2 regions of the Streptomyces sp. NPDC041191 genome follow, and region 2 is predicted to be linked to the other one. Evidence: riboswitches for the same ligand, from Rfam matches in the RefSeq annotation. Region 2 holds a riboswitch; the other holds the start of a gene.

Region 1 (8,404 bases), on a different contig from region 2:
TCTGCAGGAAGTCGCCGTTGGCGACCGGCAGCTTGAAGACGATGGTCTTGTCGTCCGGGGTCTCGATCGCCTTCAGGCCGAGCTTGTCGGGCGAGGTGTCCTTGTAGGGACCCTTGTACTCGTTCTTGGGGTCCAGGACCTGCTGGAGGTAGATCGGGCCGCCGGAGATGACGTCCTGGGCCCAGATGCGCTCGATGCCGTACTTGATGTCCTTGGAGGTGATCGGCTTGCCGTCCTCCCAGGTGACCCCGTCCTTCAGGGTGAAGGTGTAGGTGAGGCCGTCGGGCGAGACCTTGCCGGTGTCGGTGGCGAGGTCGGAGACCAGCTCGGTGGAGGCCGCGCCGGGCTCCGCCTTGAAGGTGACCAGCTGGCGCGTGTAGTAGCGGGCGAAGTCCCACACGAAGCCGTAGTAGCCGCGCTGCGGGTCCCAGCTGTCGGCCTCCTGCGAGCCGATGAACTTCAGCTCACCGCCCTTCTTGTCGGAGGCGTTGAGGACCTTGTTGACGCCGCCGTTGAAGGCGAGGCCGCCCTTGCCCTTGTCGCCGCCGTCGCCGTTGCCGCCGCCGCAGGCCGTGGTGACGACCATCGTGGCCGCCGCGAGCAGCGCGCCCGCGGCGATCCTGCGCCTCTGAGTGCTCATCAGGGTCATGGGTCTCGCAACCTCCGGGATAGTGGCGGCCGTTGCGGCGGTCCGCCGTTGGGGGTGGGGCCTCCTGTCGCCAGCGGCAGGGGCGGTTCGTGCGGGTCGTCGGCGAACGGTCAGCGGGAGCCCTTCGGGTCGAGCGCGTCGCGCACGCCGTCGCCGAAGAGGTTGAACGCCAGGACGGTGATGAAGATCGCGAGGCCGGGGATCACCATGAACAGCGGGTCCGACTCGTAGGTGTTGATGGCCTTGGACAGCATCTGGCCCCAGGAGGCGGTGGGGGGCTTCACACCGGCCCCGAGGAAGCTGAGGGCCGCCTCGGTGAGGATGTTGGTGGGGATCATGAGGGTCGCGTAGACCGTGATCGGCGCCACCAGGTTGGGCAGCAGCTCCTTGCGCAGGATGTAGAGGCGGCCCGCGCCCAGGCTCTGGGCGGCCTCCACGTACTCCCGGTTGCGCAGCGAGAGGGTCTGGCCCCGGACGATGCGGCCGACGTACGGCCAGCCGAAGAAGCCGATCACGACGACGAGGGCGCCGATGCGCACGCCCGAGCCCTCGATCCCGAGGAGTTCGTTGGGCAGCACCGAGACCAGCGCGATCGTGAAGAGCAGCTGCGGGAAGGCGAGCATGACGTCCATGACCCGGCTGAGGGCCGCGTCGATCCAGCCGCCGAAGTAGCCCGCGACGATGCCGAGGACGGTGCCGAGGGCGACCGCGAAGACCGCCGCGAGGAAGGCGACGAGCAGCGAGATCCGGGCGCCGTAGACGATGCGGCTGAAGACGTCGCGGCCGTTGACCGGCTCCACCCCGAGGAGGAAGTCGGAGCTGATGCCGCCCCAGGAGCCGATCGGGGTGCCGAACAGCGGGTCGATCCGATCCTCGTGGAACTCGTCCGGCGGATGGCCGAGGAGACCGACGATGAGCGGCGCGAAGACCGCGACCACGACGAGGAAGAGGACGACGAAGGCGCCGGCGAGGGCGAGCTTGTCGCGCTTGAGGCGGGTCCAGGCGATCTTCCAGGGCGAACGGCCCTGGATCTCCTTGTCGGGGAGGCCGGGGACGCCGGGGGCGGCGGGCGCGCCGTCGACGGTGGCGGTCGACGCACCCGCACTCGTCTCGTGCAGTGGTGCCGTCATCGTGGTGAGGACCCCTCTCGGCCGCCGGTAGCCGGCCCTTGCCCGCCGCGGGTGGCGGCTCGGTGGAACAACCTGCGGGGCACCTGCTCGAAAGGAGCCGGGTACCCGGTGTTCCGGGAGTCTTCAACGCGTTTGTGATCACCCGCCAGACCTGGCGGGGAATGGTTGCCCAAACGTGATGCGGTGCTGTGAATTCCGTTATGCGGACGGCACGCGGACGTGAGCGGACCAACTCGGGTCCTCTTCCCCGCAACCGGACATGTCGCCCAACGCGGCCTTCGACCTCTTGAATTGGGGCGAACGAAGAGCCGGGTCGGTTCCGCCGGGCCGTACGGGGCGGGAGGGGCGTCTCAGTATCCGGACGGAGCCGCCGGCGGGTATCCGTACCCCGGGGCGGCGGAGCCGCGGCCGGCGTGCGCCTCCCGGTCGTAGAAGGGGCGCGCGTTCGCCCGCAGCCAGAGGGCCACCGGGTCGTAGGCGTCGGAGAGGGCGACCGTCGAGACGGGCAGGCCGTCGGGGACGCCGCCGATGGACTGGCGCATCATCGTCCGGACCGTGTCGACGGCCGCCGGGGAGGTGTCGTAGAGGTCGAGCCCGATGACGAGGTACGGGGAGCCGAGCGCGGGCTGCACCCAGCCGCGGCGCAGCGCCCGGACGGCCGGGGTGCGGTGCGCGTTCTGGGTCAGCAGGGCGTAGAACTGGGGGATCTCCAGGGCGGGCTCGGTGACGCGCAGCGGCCCGGCGGGCATCCGGTCGAGGCCGGTGGCGATCCGGCGCAGGTCGGCCCAGGGGATGCCGACCCCGCCGCCGGGGGCGTGCGGGTTGAGCCAGACGCCCCAGCGGTCGGGGTAGAGGGCGCGGGCGATCTCCCGGCCGGTGACGAGTTCGTGGGCGCGGTTCCAGCCGGAGGCGGCGAGCTCCCGGGACGAGGTGACGCACGGCGCGTAGCCGAAGCCGTCGACCTCCATGTTCCCGTACTGGGCGTCGGGCGAGCCGGGCGAGCCCTGCCAGAGCAGCATCGTGAGCTCGCCGTCGGCGAGGGCGTGCAACAGCCCCTCGTACGCGTCGTAGCGTCCGGGTGCCACCTGGCTCAGCGCGTGCTCGACCTTCCCCCGGGCTCCCGGCTCCGCCCGGGCGGAGGAGGCCCCGTTGTCCTCGGCCGTGCCTGACGCGCTCACCCTGGTTCCGCCCCTCTTCCGTCCACCACGTGTGCGCGGCCGCGAGGTCCGCGCGGCCGCCGAGTCAGTTCAGCTTAAACAGGGGGCCGCTCACACGGCGGCGCGCTGGTAGAAGGGCCGCACCCGCTCCACCATCCAGTCCGCGACCGGGTCCTGCGCCAGGTCGAGCAGGATGAGGTTGACCGGCCAGGCCACCTCGACCCGACCGAGGGCGCGGCCGAGGGCGTCCAGGGGCTCGGTGCGGTCGGTGCCCTCCCAGCGGGAGAGCTGGACGCCGACGAAGAGGGCCGGTTCGGCGCCCTCGACGCTGGCGAGGGCGCGGCGGGCGGTGGTGACGATGCCGATGGCCTCGAACTCGGCGGAGGCCGCGGCGAGGAAGTCGACCGGGTCGTCCTGCCAGTCGGGCTCGAAGAGCCGGACGCGGCCGCCGGAGGCGGGCCCGTCGAGCGGGGTCCGGCCGGCGCGGCAGAGTTCGGCCACGGCGGGCGGGAGCAGCGGGACGCCGACGACGCCGCCGGGGTTCACGGCGATGCCGAGCTGCGGGGGCAGGCCGCGCGCGAAGTCGCGGGCGGGGGCGACGGCGAAGGACATGTGGTCGCCGACGCAGGCGCGGAACTGCTGCTCGGAGCTGAAGACGGGGGTGTAGGCCGCGCCGTCGAGCTCCAGGGTGGCGAGGTCCGGGCCGGTGCCGTCGGGGGCGCGGCCGTTGGGCAGGGGCACCCAGACCGGGCTGCGGCCGAGCACCTCGATCAGGCGGCCGCCCGCCCCGGGGTCGCCGAGCGAGGCGGCCAGCACCTCTTCCAGTTCGTTGCCCGGCCACGTCACGTCCACGGTCCCGTTCCCCTCCTCGCGCCGGCCTGCCGCTCCGGCCGCCCGGCAGCACCCTAACGCCGCCCCGGCACCGCCGTGGCCGGAAGGGAGGGGTACGGGCGTCCGGGACCGCCCCCTTCCGGCGGGCGGTCGGTCAGGACGGGCGGGCGGGCAGTCGGTCCGGACGGGCGGTCGGACGGTCGGTCCGGTCGGTCCGGACGGGCGGTCGGACGGGCGGCCCGGACGGACGGCCCCGGCGGCCGGCGGGCGCCCCCGTCAGGCGGCCTCCCGGAAGGTGATCGTCCGCAGGGTGTCGGCGGCGTCCCGGTCGAGGAGGGTCGCCGAGGCGCAGCCGTGCGGCAGCCGCCCCGACTCGACGGCCCTCAGCAACCGGCCGACCGCGCGGCGGTGGCGGGCGAAGGCGTACCCGGAGACGCCCCGGCCCCGGGCGTCCTGGCCCGCCCTCGCGGTGCCCGGGGGGACGTCCAGGAGGAGCAGGTGCAGGGCCCGGCCCCGGCGGCGGGCCTCGCGGGCGAGCCAGCCGCGCACCCAGGACTGGGTCCCGCAGTCGTGCACGATCACGCTCGCGCCGGAGCGCAGGGCGCGGCGCAGCCCGGCGTAGTGCGCGAGCCGGACCAGGGGGCGGTAGACGGCGTACGGCAGGAGCCGGGGCATCCGGGCCTCCCACCGCTCGCGGGCGTCCTGGGAGTCGATGCCGCGCCCTTCGGCGGCCCGCCGCATGAGGGTGGACTTGCCGCTGCCGGGGAGCCCGGAGACGACCACGAGGTCGCCCGGGGCGAAGGCGAGGGTGCGGGGGCCCCGGCCGCCGCGCTCGCGCAGGTCCCGCAGGATCCGGCCCCGCCCCCGGGTCCGGGCACGGGCTCGCCGGGACGGTATGCCGGTACCCGCCGCGCAGGCGCCGGTGTGCTGGATCGTCATCGCGTCTCCCCCTGCCGGGCCTCGGGAGGCCCTTCCCAAGAAGTGTAAAGAAACGGTAATGGGACACAAGCGATTTGCCGCGCCGACACCGCGTGCAATGATGTGCCCGCCAGGACCGGACAGGCCCTGCACGGGCACGATCGCCCTACAACCGCATACCGGCCGCTCGAATCCGCGCGGGAGAGTTCCGGGGCACAGTCTGCGCCCGGACGCCGAAGGAGCAAGACCCTCCCTTGAATCTCTCAGGCCCCGTACCGCGCGGATGAGGCAGATCTGAAAAGCGGGACGCCGTCGCGTCCCCACCCAAGGTGCAAGCCGGGGATGCCCCCGGTGAACCTCTCAGGTTCCATGACAGATGGGGAGGACGTCCTCGCCCGTCATGTCTTCGTCACCGAACGCCCTTGGGACCCGGGAGCCACCCCATGACCACCGCCCCCCGCCTCACCGCCCTCGACGCCCTGCACCGTTCCCTGGGCGCGACCATGACCGACTTCGCGGGCTGGGACATGCCCCTGCGGTACGGCAGCGAGCGCGACGAGCACCACGCCGTCCGCACCCGGGCCGGTCTCTTCGACCTCTCCCACATGGGCGAGATCACCGTCACCGGGCCGCAGGCCGTCGACCTGCTCGACTTCGCCCTGGTCGGCAACATCTCCACGGTGGGCGCCGGCCGCGCCCGGTACACGATGATCTGCCGCGAGGACGGCGGCATCCTGGACGACCTGATCGTCTACCGCCTGGGCGGGACCGGGGCCCCCGAGTACATGGTGGTGGCCAACGCCTCCAACGCCCAGACCGTCCTGGACGTCCTCACCGAGCGCGCGGCCGGCTTCGACGCCGAGGTCCGCGACGACCGCGACGCGTACGCCCTGATCGCGATCCAGGGCCCGGAGTCCGCCGGCGTCCTGAAGTCGGTGACCGACGCCGACCTGGACGGCCTGAAGTACTACGCCGGCCTGCCGGGCACGGTCGCGGGCGTGCCCGCCCTGATCGCCCGCACCGGCTACACCGGCGAGGACGGCTTCGAGCTCTTCCTGAAGCCCGAGCACGCCGAGGGCGTCTGGAAGGCCCTGACCGTGGCGGGCGAGGGCGTCGGCCTGATCCCCTGCGGCCTGTCCTGCCGCGACACGCTCCGCCTGGAGGCGGGCATGCCGCTCTACGGCCACGAGCTGACCACCGGTCTCACCCCCTTCGACGCGGGCCTCGGCCGGGTCGTGAAGTTCGAGAAGCCGGGCGACTTCGTGGGCCGCAAGGCGCTGGAGGCCGCCGCCGAGCGCGCCGAGACCGCCCCGCCGCGCAGGCTGGTCGGCCTGGTCGCCGAGGGCCGCCGGGTCCCCCGCGCCGGCTTCTCCGTCGTCAAGGACGGCGAGGTCGTCGGCGAGGTCACCTCCGGCGCCCCGTCCCCGACCCTCGGGAAGCCGATCGCGATGGCGTACGTGGACGCGGCGCACGCGGAGCCCGGCACGCCGGGCGTGGGCGTGGACGTCCGGGGCACCCACGAGCCGTACGAGGTCGTGGCGCTGCCCTTCTACAAGCGCCGGAAGTGACGCGTCCGTCCCACCCGGCGTCTCACCCCGCAAGACCGACGTTCCTCAGCACTCCCCCGATCCAGGAGAATCAGGTCATGAGCAACCCCCAGCAGCTGCGCTACACCAAGGAGCACGAGTGGCTCTCGGACGCCGAGGACGGCGTCGCGACGGTCGGCATCACGGAGTTCGCGGCCAACGCGCTCGGTGACGTCGTCTACGCCCAGCTCCCCGAGGTCGGCTCCACCGTCACCGCGGGCGAGACCTGCGGCGAGCTGGAGTCGACGAAGTCCGTGAGCGACCTGTACTCCCCCGTCTCGGGTGAGGTCGTCGCCGCCAACCAGGACGTGGTGGACGACCCGTCCCTGGTGAACACGGCTCCGTTCGAGGGCGGCTGGCTGTTCAAGGTGCGCGTCGCGGGTGAGCCGGACGACCTGCTCACCGCCGACGAGTACGCCGCGTTCTCCGCCGGGAACTGAGACCGGGCCCGAGACCCCCTAGGGATCGATTCATGTCGCTTCTGAACACCCCCCTCCACGAGCTGGACCCCGACGTCGCCGCCGCCGTCGACGCCGAGCTCCGCCGTCAGCAGTCCACCCTGGAAATGATCGCCTCGGAGAACTTCGCTCCGGTCGCGGTCATGGAGGCCCAGGGCTCCGTCCTCACCAACAAGTACGCCGAGGGCTACCCGGGGCGCCGCTACTACGGCGGCTGCGAGCACGTCGACGTGGCCGAGCAGATCGCCATCGACCGGATCAAGGACCTGTTCGGCGCCGAGTACGCCAACGTCCAGCCCCACTCCGGCGCCTCCGCGAACCAGGCCGCCCTCTTCGCGCTCGCCCAGCCGGGCGACACGATCCTGGGCCTGGACCTGGCGCACGGCGGCCACCTCACCCACGGCATGCGCCTGAACTTCTCCGGCAAGCAGTTCAACGTGGTCGCGTACCACGTGGACGGGGCCGGTCTGGTCGACATGGCCGAGGTCGAGCGCCTCGCCAAGGAGCACCGCCCGAAGGTGATCATCGCCGGCTGGTCGGCGTACCCGCGCCGGCTGGACTTCGCCGAGTTCCGCCGGATCGCGGACGAGGTCGGCGCCCACCTGTGGGTCGACATGGCCCACTTCGCGGGCCTGGTCGCCGCCGGTCTGCACCCGAACCCGGTCGAGCACGCGGACGTGGTGACCTCCACCACGCACAAGACGCTCGGCGGCCCCCGCGGCGGCGTCATCCTGGCGAAGAAGGAGTTCGCGAAGAAGCTGAACTCCTCGGTCTTCCCCGGTTTCCAGGGCGGCCCGCTGGAGCACGTGATCGCGGCCAAGGCCGTCTCCTTCAAGGTCGCGGCCTCGGAGGAGTTCAAGGAGCGCCAGGAGCGCACCCTGGAGGGCGCCCGGATCATCGCCGAGCGCCTGGTCCAGGACGACGTGACCGCCCACGGCGTCTCGGTCCTGTCCGGCGGCACGGACGTGCACCTGCTCCTGGTCGACCTGCGCGACTCGGAGCTGGACGGCCAGCAGGCCGAGGACCGGCTCCACGAGGTCGGCATCACGGTCAACCGGAACGCGGTCCCCAACGACCCGCGTCCCCCGATGGTCACCTCGGGCCTGCGCATCGGCACGCCGGCGCTCGCGACCCGCGGTTTCGGGGCCGAGGACTTCCACGAGGTGGCGGACGTCATCGCCGAGACCCTGAAGCCGGGCTTCGACGCCGGGAAGGCCGAGGCCCTCAAGGCCCGGGTGACCGCCCTCGCGGACAAGCACCCGCTGTACCCCGGCCTGAAGTGATCCCGCAGTAATTTCGTACGCTTTTGTTCGTACGGACATCCGGGGCACCGCGCACACTGGAACACGGGCGCGGTGCCCCGACCCATGTCCCCCGTCCACGCGCTTTCTGCACCACCCCGGCAGACAACGACGTCCAGCCCCCACAAGGAGTCCTCCCGTGGCCATCTCGGTCTTCGACCTGTTCTCGATCGGCATCGGTCCGTCGAGCTCCCACACGGTGGGCCCGATGCGCGCGGCCCGGATGTTCGCCCGCCGGCTGAAGAACGAGGGCCTCCTCGCCCACACGGCGAAGGTACGGGCGGAGCTGTACGGCTCCCTGGGCGCGACCGGCCACGGCCACGGCACCCCGAAGGCGGTCCTGCTCGGCCTGGAGGGGAACTCGCCCCGCACGG
Region 2 (8,404 bases):
TCTGCACGCCGGAGACGGCCTGCGCCGCGTTCCACACGGCGGCGAACCGGGCCGGTGTCACCTGGAGATGGAGCTGGACCGAGGTGCAGGCCGCCTCGGGCACGATCGACTCCGAGGTGCACCGGAGGTGTTCGACGCCGTGGATGTCGAGGACGAGGTCCTCGCCCCGGGCGGCGAGGATCTGGTCGTTGAGGAGCGCGTAGCGGTCGTTGTCCGACAGGTTCTCGGGCACCAGGTCGTGCTGTTCGAGCGTGGGCAGCACGCCGATCATGACGACGCCCGCGTCGAGTTCCGCCGCCATGCGGTCGGCGTATCCGATACCGGCCCCGATCTCCTCCGCCAGCCGGTCGAATACGCGGCCCTCCAGCTGGTGGGGGGCGATGTTGACTTCGAGGTTGAACATTCCGAGTTCCGTCTGGAAATCGGGGCTCGCGATCTTTTCGAGAACCGGACCGTTGAGCATGCGGGGCAGCCCGTCGGCCCCGGCGAGATTGAGTTCGATCTCCACGCCCATGAGATTGCGCGGGCGGTCGAACCTCTTCTCCGCCAGGAGCCTCGCGAGTCCCGCCAGACATTGCTGGAGTTTTCTCCGGTAGTGCTGTCGGTCGGACGGGCCGAACCCGTCGGCCACGACCTTCTCGCCCATCGAAGTGTCCTTCCCCGGCTGGGCGACCACCATGGCGGCCGCGCGTCACGGACCATGATGCCCACCCCGCTGATCCACAACGCCTGCGGGACCGGCTTGTCGGACGATAGGCTGGACGCAGCACTCCAATGGCACATTCCACAGGCAACGAATGATCGTCATATACCGACGTCATATTGCCTGGAAAGCCATGGTCGAAATTCGGCCGACCGAGCCCGTGCGATATACGCGGGTGGGAGCGGTATCGTCCTCCTGATTCCGCTTCTCCGCCCCGCGACGAAGTCCTGATGACGCCTTGCCAGGAATAACGGGGACGTCTAGCGGAAACACTGTGTGAACACGTGTCGTATAAACTCCGCGGACGAGGCAGAGTGTTGGCGCCCGATCACGGCCCCGCGTCATGGCCCCACGGCCCCTCTCTGGCCCCGCCGCCGACAGCGCCGTCGTACCTGCCCACGCGTCACCGTGTCTCCTGAGCGAGAGGCGACCCACCATGCTCCGACCCTCCCCGGCCCCCGGGCCGGCCCTCCGCAGCGTCCTCGCGGCGCTCGGCTCACCGACCGTCGTCCGTGAGGCGCGAACCCCCGCCCTGCGGGTCGCGCAGGGACCACTGAGCCCCGAACTCCCCCTGCCCGTCCACGTCTTGGACATCACCGGAGCTCCGGGGCATCCGCCTCGCACCCGGCTCGCCGGATGGCGCTTCCTGATCCGGAACGGGGACCGGACGATCGCGGCCGCGGACACCGCGCCCACTCCGGACGGCTGGTCCTTCTCGCACTTCTTCGAGGGACCGTACGTCTCCTCCACCGAACGGGCCCTGCAGCAGGCCGAAAAGATCCCGGTCGCGTACCGGCCGCGGCTGCTCTCCGTACCGGAGCTCTACATGCTGACCCTCTGGCTGCAGGCGGACCCGGAGGCGGACGACACCGCCGCCGCCCCGGCCGCCGCCGACCTGCTGGTGCCGCTGGCCCCCGCGCCGCCGGGGATCACGGCCCACCACCCCTACCCGGCCGCCGACCTCCTGCCCGTCCTCAGCACGCGGCTCGCGCCGCCGCTCCTGGGCTCACCGGCACCCGCCTGAACCAGCCTTCCCCGCACGCCACCGCCCCGTGCCCCGTCCGGGACACGGGGCGCGCCGCTGCCCGGGCCGGGCGTCCGAACGCGCCGCCCGAACGCCCCTCCCGTACGGACTAGCCCGCCCGGACCACCCCGAACCACCCGAAGGGACGGGGTGGTTGGACCGAACCGCCCTTGCGGGTGACGCATCCCTCCGAGAGGGGACGAGCTGCCGCGAAATGCCTGCGGAAGCCCGCCCCCGGAGCAAGACTGGGACCGGAACCGAACCGACCGACGGGGGCGGCCATGAGCGCGCAGAGCCGCAGGACATCCACCACGACGCAGCGAAAGAACCCATCCATGTGCCAGCACCAGCCCGCCTGTCCCACCGCCGACTCCGCCGACCGGGAGGCGGCCCGACTGACGGCACACCACCCGGAGCAGGGCTGGAGCCTGCTGTGCAACGGCGTCCTGCTCTTCGAGGACACCGGTGAACTGCTGCCGGACGGACAGGTCATCGCCCCGCACCGTCCCCTCGCGGCGGGCCGGGTGACGACCGCCGCCTGACGGGCCCGGACGGAGGACGGGGGCCGGTCCGGAGGAGAACCCTCCGGACCGGCCCCCGTCACGAAGGCGTCCGGCCTCAGTTGTCGTACGCGTCCAGCGGCGGGCAGGAGCAGACGAGGTTGCGGTCGCCGAAGGCGCCGTCGATCCGGCGCACCGGCGGCCAGTACTTGTCGGCGGCCGAGACGCCCGCCGGGAAGACGGCCTCGTCACGGGTGTACGGGTGGTCCCACCCGCCGCCGAGGGCGGCCGCGGTGTGCGGGGCGTTGCGCAGCGGGTTGTCGTCCGCGGGCCACTCGCCCGCGGCGACCTTCTCGATCTCGGCCCGGATCGCGATCATCGTGTCGCAGAAGCGGTCCAGCTCGGTCAGGTCCTCGGACTCGGTCGGCTCGATCATCAGCGTGCCGGCCACCGGGAAGGACATCGTCGGCGCGTGGAAGCCGTAGTCGATGAGGCGCTTGGCGATGTCGTCGACGGTGACGCCGGTCTCCTTGGACAGCGGGCGCAGGTCCACGATGCACTCGTGGGCGACCAGGCCGGCCGGACCGGTGTAGAGGACCGGGAAGTGCGGCTCCAGGCGCTTGGCGATGTAGTTCGCCGCGAGCACCGCGACCTGGGTGGCCCGCTTGAGGCCCTCGCCGCCCATCAGGCGCACGTACGACCACGAGATCGGCAGGATGCCGGCGGAGCCCCACGGGGCGGCCGAGATCGGGCCGACGCCGGTCTCCGGACCCGCGGTGGGCTGGAGCGGGTGGTTCGGCAGGTACGGGGCGAGGTGGGCGCGCACGCCGACCGGGCCGACGCCGGGGCCGCCGCCGCCGTGCGGGATGCAGAAGGTCTTGTGCAGGTTCAGGTGCGAGACGTCGCCGCCGAAGTGCCCCGGCTTGGCCAGGCCGACCAGGGCGTTGAGGTTGGCGCCGTCGACGTACACCTGGCCGCCGGCCTCGTGGACCTCGGCGCAGATGTCGGCGACGTGCTCCTCGAAGACGCCGTGCGTCGACGGGTAGGTGATCATCAGCACGGACAGCTCGTCACGGTACTGGGCGATCTTGGCCCGCAGGTCCTCGATGTCGACCTCGCCGTCGTCGGCGGTCCTCACCACGACGACCATCATGCCGGCCATCACCGCGGAGGCGGCGTTGGTGCCGTGCGCGGAGGACGGGATGAGGCAGACGGTGCGCTGCTCGTCGCCGTTGGCCCGGTGGTACGCGCGGACGGCGAGCAGACCGGCCAGCTCGCCCTGCGAACCGGCGTTGGGCTGGATCGACACCTTGTCGTAGCCGGTGACCTCGGCGAGGCGCTCCTCCAGCTCGGTGATGAGCGTGAGGTAGCCCTGCGCCTGCTCGACCGGGGCGAAGGGGTGGATCTGGCCGAACTCGGGCCAGGTCACCGGCTCCATCTCGGTGGTCGCGTTCAGCTTCATCGTGCAGGAGCCGAGCGGGATCATGCCGCGGTCGAGCGCGTAGTCGCGGTCGGCGAGCCGGCGCAGGTAGCGCAGCATGGAGGTCTCGGAGCGGTGCGCGTGGAAGACCGGGTGCGTCAGGTACGCGTCGGAGCGCAGCAGACCGGCGGGCAGCGCGTCCTCGGTGACGGCGTCCAGGGACTCGACGTCGGCGGTGACGCCGAAGGCGGCCCAGACGGCGGCGAGCTGGTCGCGGCCGGTGGTCTCGTCGCAGGAGACGGAGACGTGGTCGGCGTCGGCGCGGTGGAGGTTGACACCGGCCTCGCGGGCGGCGGCGACGACCTCGTCGGCCCTGCCGGGGACGCGGGCGGTGAGGGTGTCGAAGAAGGCGTCCCCGGTGAGCTCGACGCCCCCGGCGCGCAGGCCGGCGGCGAGGATCGCGGCGTACCGGTGGGTGCGGAGCGCGATGCCCTTGAGGCCCTCGGGGCCGTGGTAGACGGCGTACATGCCGGCCATGACGGCGAGCAGCACCTGCGCGGTGCAGATGTTGCTGGTGGCCTTCTCGCGGCGGATGTGCTGCTCGCGGGTCTGGAGCGCCAGGCGGTACGCGCGGTTGCCGTCGGCGTCGACGGACACGCCCACGAGGCGGCCGGGCAGGGAGCGGGCGTGCTTGTCCTGGACGGCCATGTAGCCGGCGTGCGGCCCGCCGAAGCCCATGGGGACGCCGAACCGCTGCGTGGTGCCGACGGCGATGTCGGCCCCCAGCTCGCCGGGCGAGGTGAGCAGGGTGAGCGCGAGGAGGTCGGCGGCGACGGTGACGATCGCGCCGAGCTCGTGGGCCGCGTCGATCAGCGGCTTGATGTCGCGGACGGCGCCGGAGGCACCGGGGTACTGGACGAGCACGCCGAAGACGCCGCGCTCGGCGGCCTCAGCGGGGATGCCCTCGCTCAGGTCGGCGACGACGACCTCGACGCCGGTCGGCTCGGCGCGGGTCTCGATGACGGCGATCGTCTGCGGCAGGGCGTCGGCGTCGACCAGGAAGACGCCGTTCTTGACCTTGCCGACGCGGCGGGACAGGGCCATGGCCTCGGCGGCGGCGGTGCCCTCGTCCAGGAGGGAGGCGCCGGAGGTGGGCAGACCGGTCAGGTCGGCGACCATCGTCTGGAAGTTCAGCAGGGCCTCCAGGCGGCCCTGGGAGATCTCCGGCTGGTACGGCGTGTAGGCCGTGTACCAGGCGGGGTTCTCCATCACGTTCCGCAGGATCACCGGCGGGGTGAAGGTGCCGTAGTAGCCGAGGCCGATCATCGGGGCGAGGACCTGGTTGCGGTCGGCGAGCGTCCGCAGCTCGGCGAGGACCTCGGCCTCGGTGCGCGCGGCCGGCAGGCCCAGCGCCTCGGCGTTCTTGATCACGTCCGGCACCGCGGCGGCCGTGAGCTCGTCGAGCGAGCCGTAACCGACCTGGGCGAGCATCTTGGCCCGGGCCTCGGCATCGGGCCCGATGTGCCGCTGCTCGAACGGGATGCCCTGTTCGAGTTCGGAGAGCGGAATGCGGTTGGCGGTCATGTACGGAGGCCTCCTGGTCGTCACGACCTGCGAGGGGCACCACGGCGCGGGTGCCCGGACGGCCTCCCCCTCTGTCATCTCAACCTGAGAGTTTCACCGGCACGCCTCGCGGCACGCCGGCTTTCACCGTCGGTGAGAGCGCATGCCGTCGGACATCCGCTCTGCTTTCCAGAGTGACCTCGTCCGCGCGGTACAGGGGCCTGAGAGATTCCGGGGAGGATTTGCTCCTTCGGCGTCCACCGGAAGGTTTCTCCGGGGGACTCTCCCGCACGGGGTCGACAGCCACGCCCAGCCTACCAGCGCGACGGTGACCCCCTTCGCTCAAGTGGCCGACATCCCGGATGTGCCCTTTGGTAGGGGGTAGAGGAGCCGCGACCCTTTGGAGGGACCGTGCAGACCGACATCGATCCGCGCAGCCTGATCGGCCGCAAGGCGTTCGACCGCGACGGGAACAAGATCGGGACCGTCGACGAGGTGTACCTGGACGACGCGACCGGCGTACCGGAGTGGGCCGCCGTCCGCACCGGTCTGTTCAGCCGGGACGCCTTCGTCCCCCTGGAGCCGAGCGACCTGCTCGACGACGGCCTCCACGTCCCGTTCGCACGCGCCCTCATCAAGGACGCCCCGGACTTCGGCGTGGGCCGTCACCTCTCGCCGGAACAGGAACTCCAGCTCTACCGCCACTACGGCCTCGCCCTCCCCTCCTCCCCCGCGGACCACCCGGACAAGGACTTCGGACACCTGGCGGGCCAGGAAGGCGCCTGACCCGGTCCGGCCGCCCCGCGGGACGGTCCGGGACCCACCGGGGACGCGGGCGTCCGGGAGACCTCCCTCCCTTCCCGTCCGGCCGTCACGGGCGGGACGGGAAGGGGTCCGGACCGGGCCCGTCCCCGTGTCCCGCGACCGCCGGCGGCACGGCGCCGCCCACCGGCGTTCCCCGCCTCACCAGCGGCAGCGCCTCCCCCGCCGTCAGCTCCGGATCGTCCACGGCGAACGTCCGCACCCGCCCCGGCGCCGACCACGGCTCCTCGAACCGCACCGTGACCCGCCCGATCCCGCTCCCCTGCACCCAGCCGGCCCCGTACACGGCGTGCCGCACGTCGTGCCCGGGTGTCCAGTGGCGTTCCACCGGCCCGGCGGCCCCGGCGGTCTCCGCCCCCGCCACGCCGTCCGTCCGCGCCGCGCCGTCCGCCTCCCCTGCGGTCCTCTCCCCCGCCGCTTCCGCCGCCGCCTCCGCCTGGGCGAACAGGTCCTCCTGCGTGTAGTCCGCGAGCCCGCTCACCCCCACCCCCAGCAGCCGCACGCCCCCCGTGGTGTCCACCGCGTCGAGCAGCCGCCCGGCGGCCTCCCGCACGACCCCGAGGGCGTCCGTCGGCCCCCGCAGCGTCTCGGACCGGGTCAGCGTCGAGAAGTCGAACCTCCGGACCTTCAGGACGATCGTGCGCCCCGAGTGGCCCGACGCCCGCAGCCGCCCCACGCACCGCTCGGCGAGACGCTCGACCTCGGCCCGGATCCGCGTCCGGTCGTGCAGGTCCACGTCGAAGGTGTCCTCGACCGAGACGGACTTGGCGTCCCGCTCGGCCACCACGGCCCGGTCGTCGTACCCCTGCGCCATCCGGTACAGCGAGGCCCCGTGCGCCCGGCCGAGGAGCCGTACGAGTTCGTCCTCGCCCGCCTCCGCGAGGTCGGAGACCGTGGTCATCCCGGCCCTGCGCAGGTGCTCCCCGGTCGCCGGCCCGACGCCGGGGAGGATGCGTACGGAACGCGGCCCCAGAAGCTCCCGCTCGGTCCCGGGCTCGATGAGGACGAGCCCGTTCGGCTTCGCCTCCTCGGAGGCGATCTTCGCGATCATCTTGGACGCGGCGAGCCCCACCGACCCCGTCAGCCCCGTCGTCGCCAGGATGTCGGCCCGCAGCCGCTCCCCCGCGGCCCGCGCGCTCGCGGGGTCGTCGGCGACGCCCCCCGCCTCCAGGTCCACGAACGCCTCGTCGAGGCTGAGGGGCTCCACGAGCGGGGAGAGGCGCCCGAGCAGCTCCATGACCTGCTCGCTGATCGACCGGTAGAAGGAGAAGCGCGGTACGAGGTAGGCCGCGTTCGGCGCGAGCCGTCGCGCCTGCCCCATCGGCATCGCGGAGTGGACCCCGAAGCGGCGTGCCTCGTACGACGCGGTGGCCACCACTCCCCGGGGTCCGAGACCGCCGACGACCACGGGCTTCCCGCGCAGGCTGGGCTTCGCCGCCTGCTCGGCCGCGGCGAAGAACGCGTCCATGTCGAGGTGCAGGATCGTCGGCGCGGCTCTCACGGGTCCGATGCTGCCCTACGCCACTGACAACGCCCCACCGGCCCCGGGAGCGCGGCGGGCCGCGGTCTCAGACCGCCCTGTCCCTGCGCCGCCTGGCCAGCTCGTCCCCCGGGTTGTGTCCCACGAGGGTCTCGCCGGTGTCCACCCGCTCCCCGTGGAGCTGCGACAGCGCCGTCTCCACGTCCCGCCAGACCACCCCGACGGCGATGCCGAAGACGCCCTGTCCGCCCTGGAGCAGGTCCACGACCTCGTCGGGCGAGGAGCACTCGTAGACGGTGGCCCCGTCGCTCATGAGCGTCATCCGCTCCAGGTCGCGGAAGCCCCGGGCCCGCAGGTGCTGCACGGCGGCCCGGATGTTCTGCAGGGCCACCCCGGTGTCGAGGAAACGCTTGACGATCTTCAGGACGACGACGTCGCGGAAGCTGTAGAGCCGCTGCGTGCCCGACCCGTACGCGGGCCGCACGCTCGGCTCCACGAGCCCGGTGCGTGCCCAGTAGTCCAGTTGGCGGTAGGTGATCCCGGCGGCCGCACAGGCCGTGGGACCGCGGTAGCCGACCCCTTCGTCCGGCACGCCCGGCACGCCCGGCACGCCCGCACCGGCGTCCGTACCGAAGTCGCCCACACTGCCGTGAAGCGGATACGGAGCGCTCTCCCCGGACACCCGTCCGAGGGAGCTGCCTGCCGTACCGTCCGCGCTGCTCATCACGCCGACCCTCCGTCCTTGACCTGCCCACACGAAGGTAGGCAGTCACTCGGGGTGCGTCAACGATCGCCACACTCGGCACGCCGAGTGATAATCACCCTGAGAGTGGTTTCCCGTATCTCTCTTCGGGGAAAGGCTACTCGAATGCTCTGACAGCGCCCCGCGAAC

Evidence for each region. A riboswitch is a leader RNA that binds a small molecule or an ion and turns the genes downstream of it on or off. The one in region 2 is predicted to bind glycine.
Region 1: another riboswitch for glycine. It lies ahead of gcvT (glycine cleavage system aminomethyltransferase GcvT); the one in region 2 lies ahead of gcvP (aminomethyl-transferring glycine dehydrogenase).

The regions. Positions count from the first base shown of each region.
Region 1 is NZ_JBVIZC010000007.1:118,792-127,195, reverse strand. It holds gene ACZ6AQ_RS15780 (ABC transporter substrate-binding protein) at 1-649, opposite strand, end outside; gene ACZ6AQ_RS15775 (ABC transporter permease) at 760-1,779, opposite strand; gene ACZ6AQ_RS15770 (enhanced serine sensitivity protein SseB C-terminal domain-containing protein) at 2,130-2,957, opposite strand; gene ACZ6AQ_RS15765 (enhanced serine sensitivity protein SseB) at 3,048-3,788, opposite strand; gene ACZ6AQ_RS15760 (AAA family ATPase) at 4,044-4,706, opposite strand; glycine riboswitch at 4,874-4,973, shown strand; gene gcvT (glycine cleavage system aminomethyltransferase GcvT) at 5,129-6,253, shown strand; gene gcvH (glycine cleavage system protein GcvH) at 6,331-6,711, shown strand; gene ACZ6AQ_RS15745 (serine hydroxymethyltransferase) at 6,744-8,012, shown strand; gene ACZ6AQ_RS15740 (L-serine ammonia-lyase) at 8,170-8,404, shown strand, end outside.
Region 2 is NZ_JBVIZC010000021.1:8,337-16,740, reverse strand. It holds gene ACZ6AQ_RS28420 (glutamate-cysteine ligase family protein) at 1-646, opposite strand, end outside; gene ACZ6AQ_RS28415 (hypothetical protein) at 1,140-1,727, shown strand; gene ACZ6AQ_RS28410 (DUF5999 family protein) at 2,063-2,269, shown strand; gene gcvP (aminomethyl-transferring glycine dehydrogenase) at 2,346-5,231, opposite strand; glycine riboswitch at 5,410-5,509, opposite strand; gene ACZ6AQ_RS28400 (PRC-barrel domain-containing protein) at 5,622-5,996, shown strand; gene ACZ6AQ_RS28395 (DNA polymerase IV) at 6,082-7,533, opposite strand; gene ACZ6AQ_RS28390 (MerR family transcriptional regulator) at 7,601-8,236, opposite strand.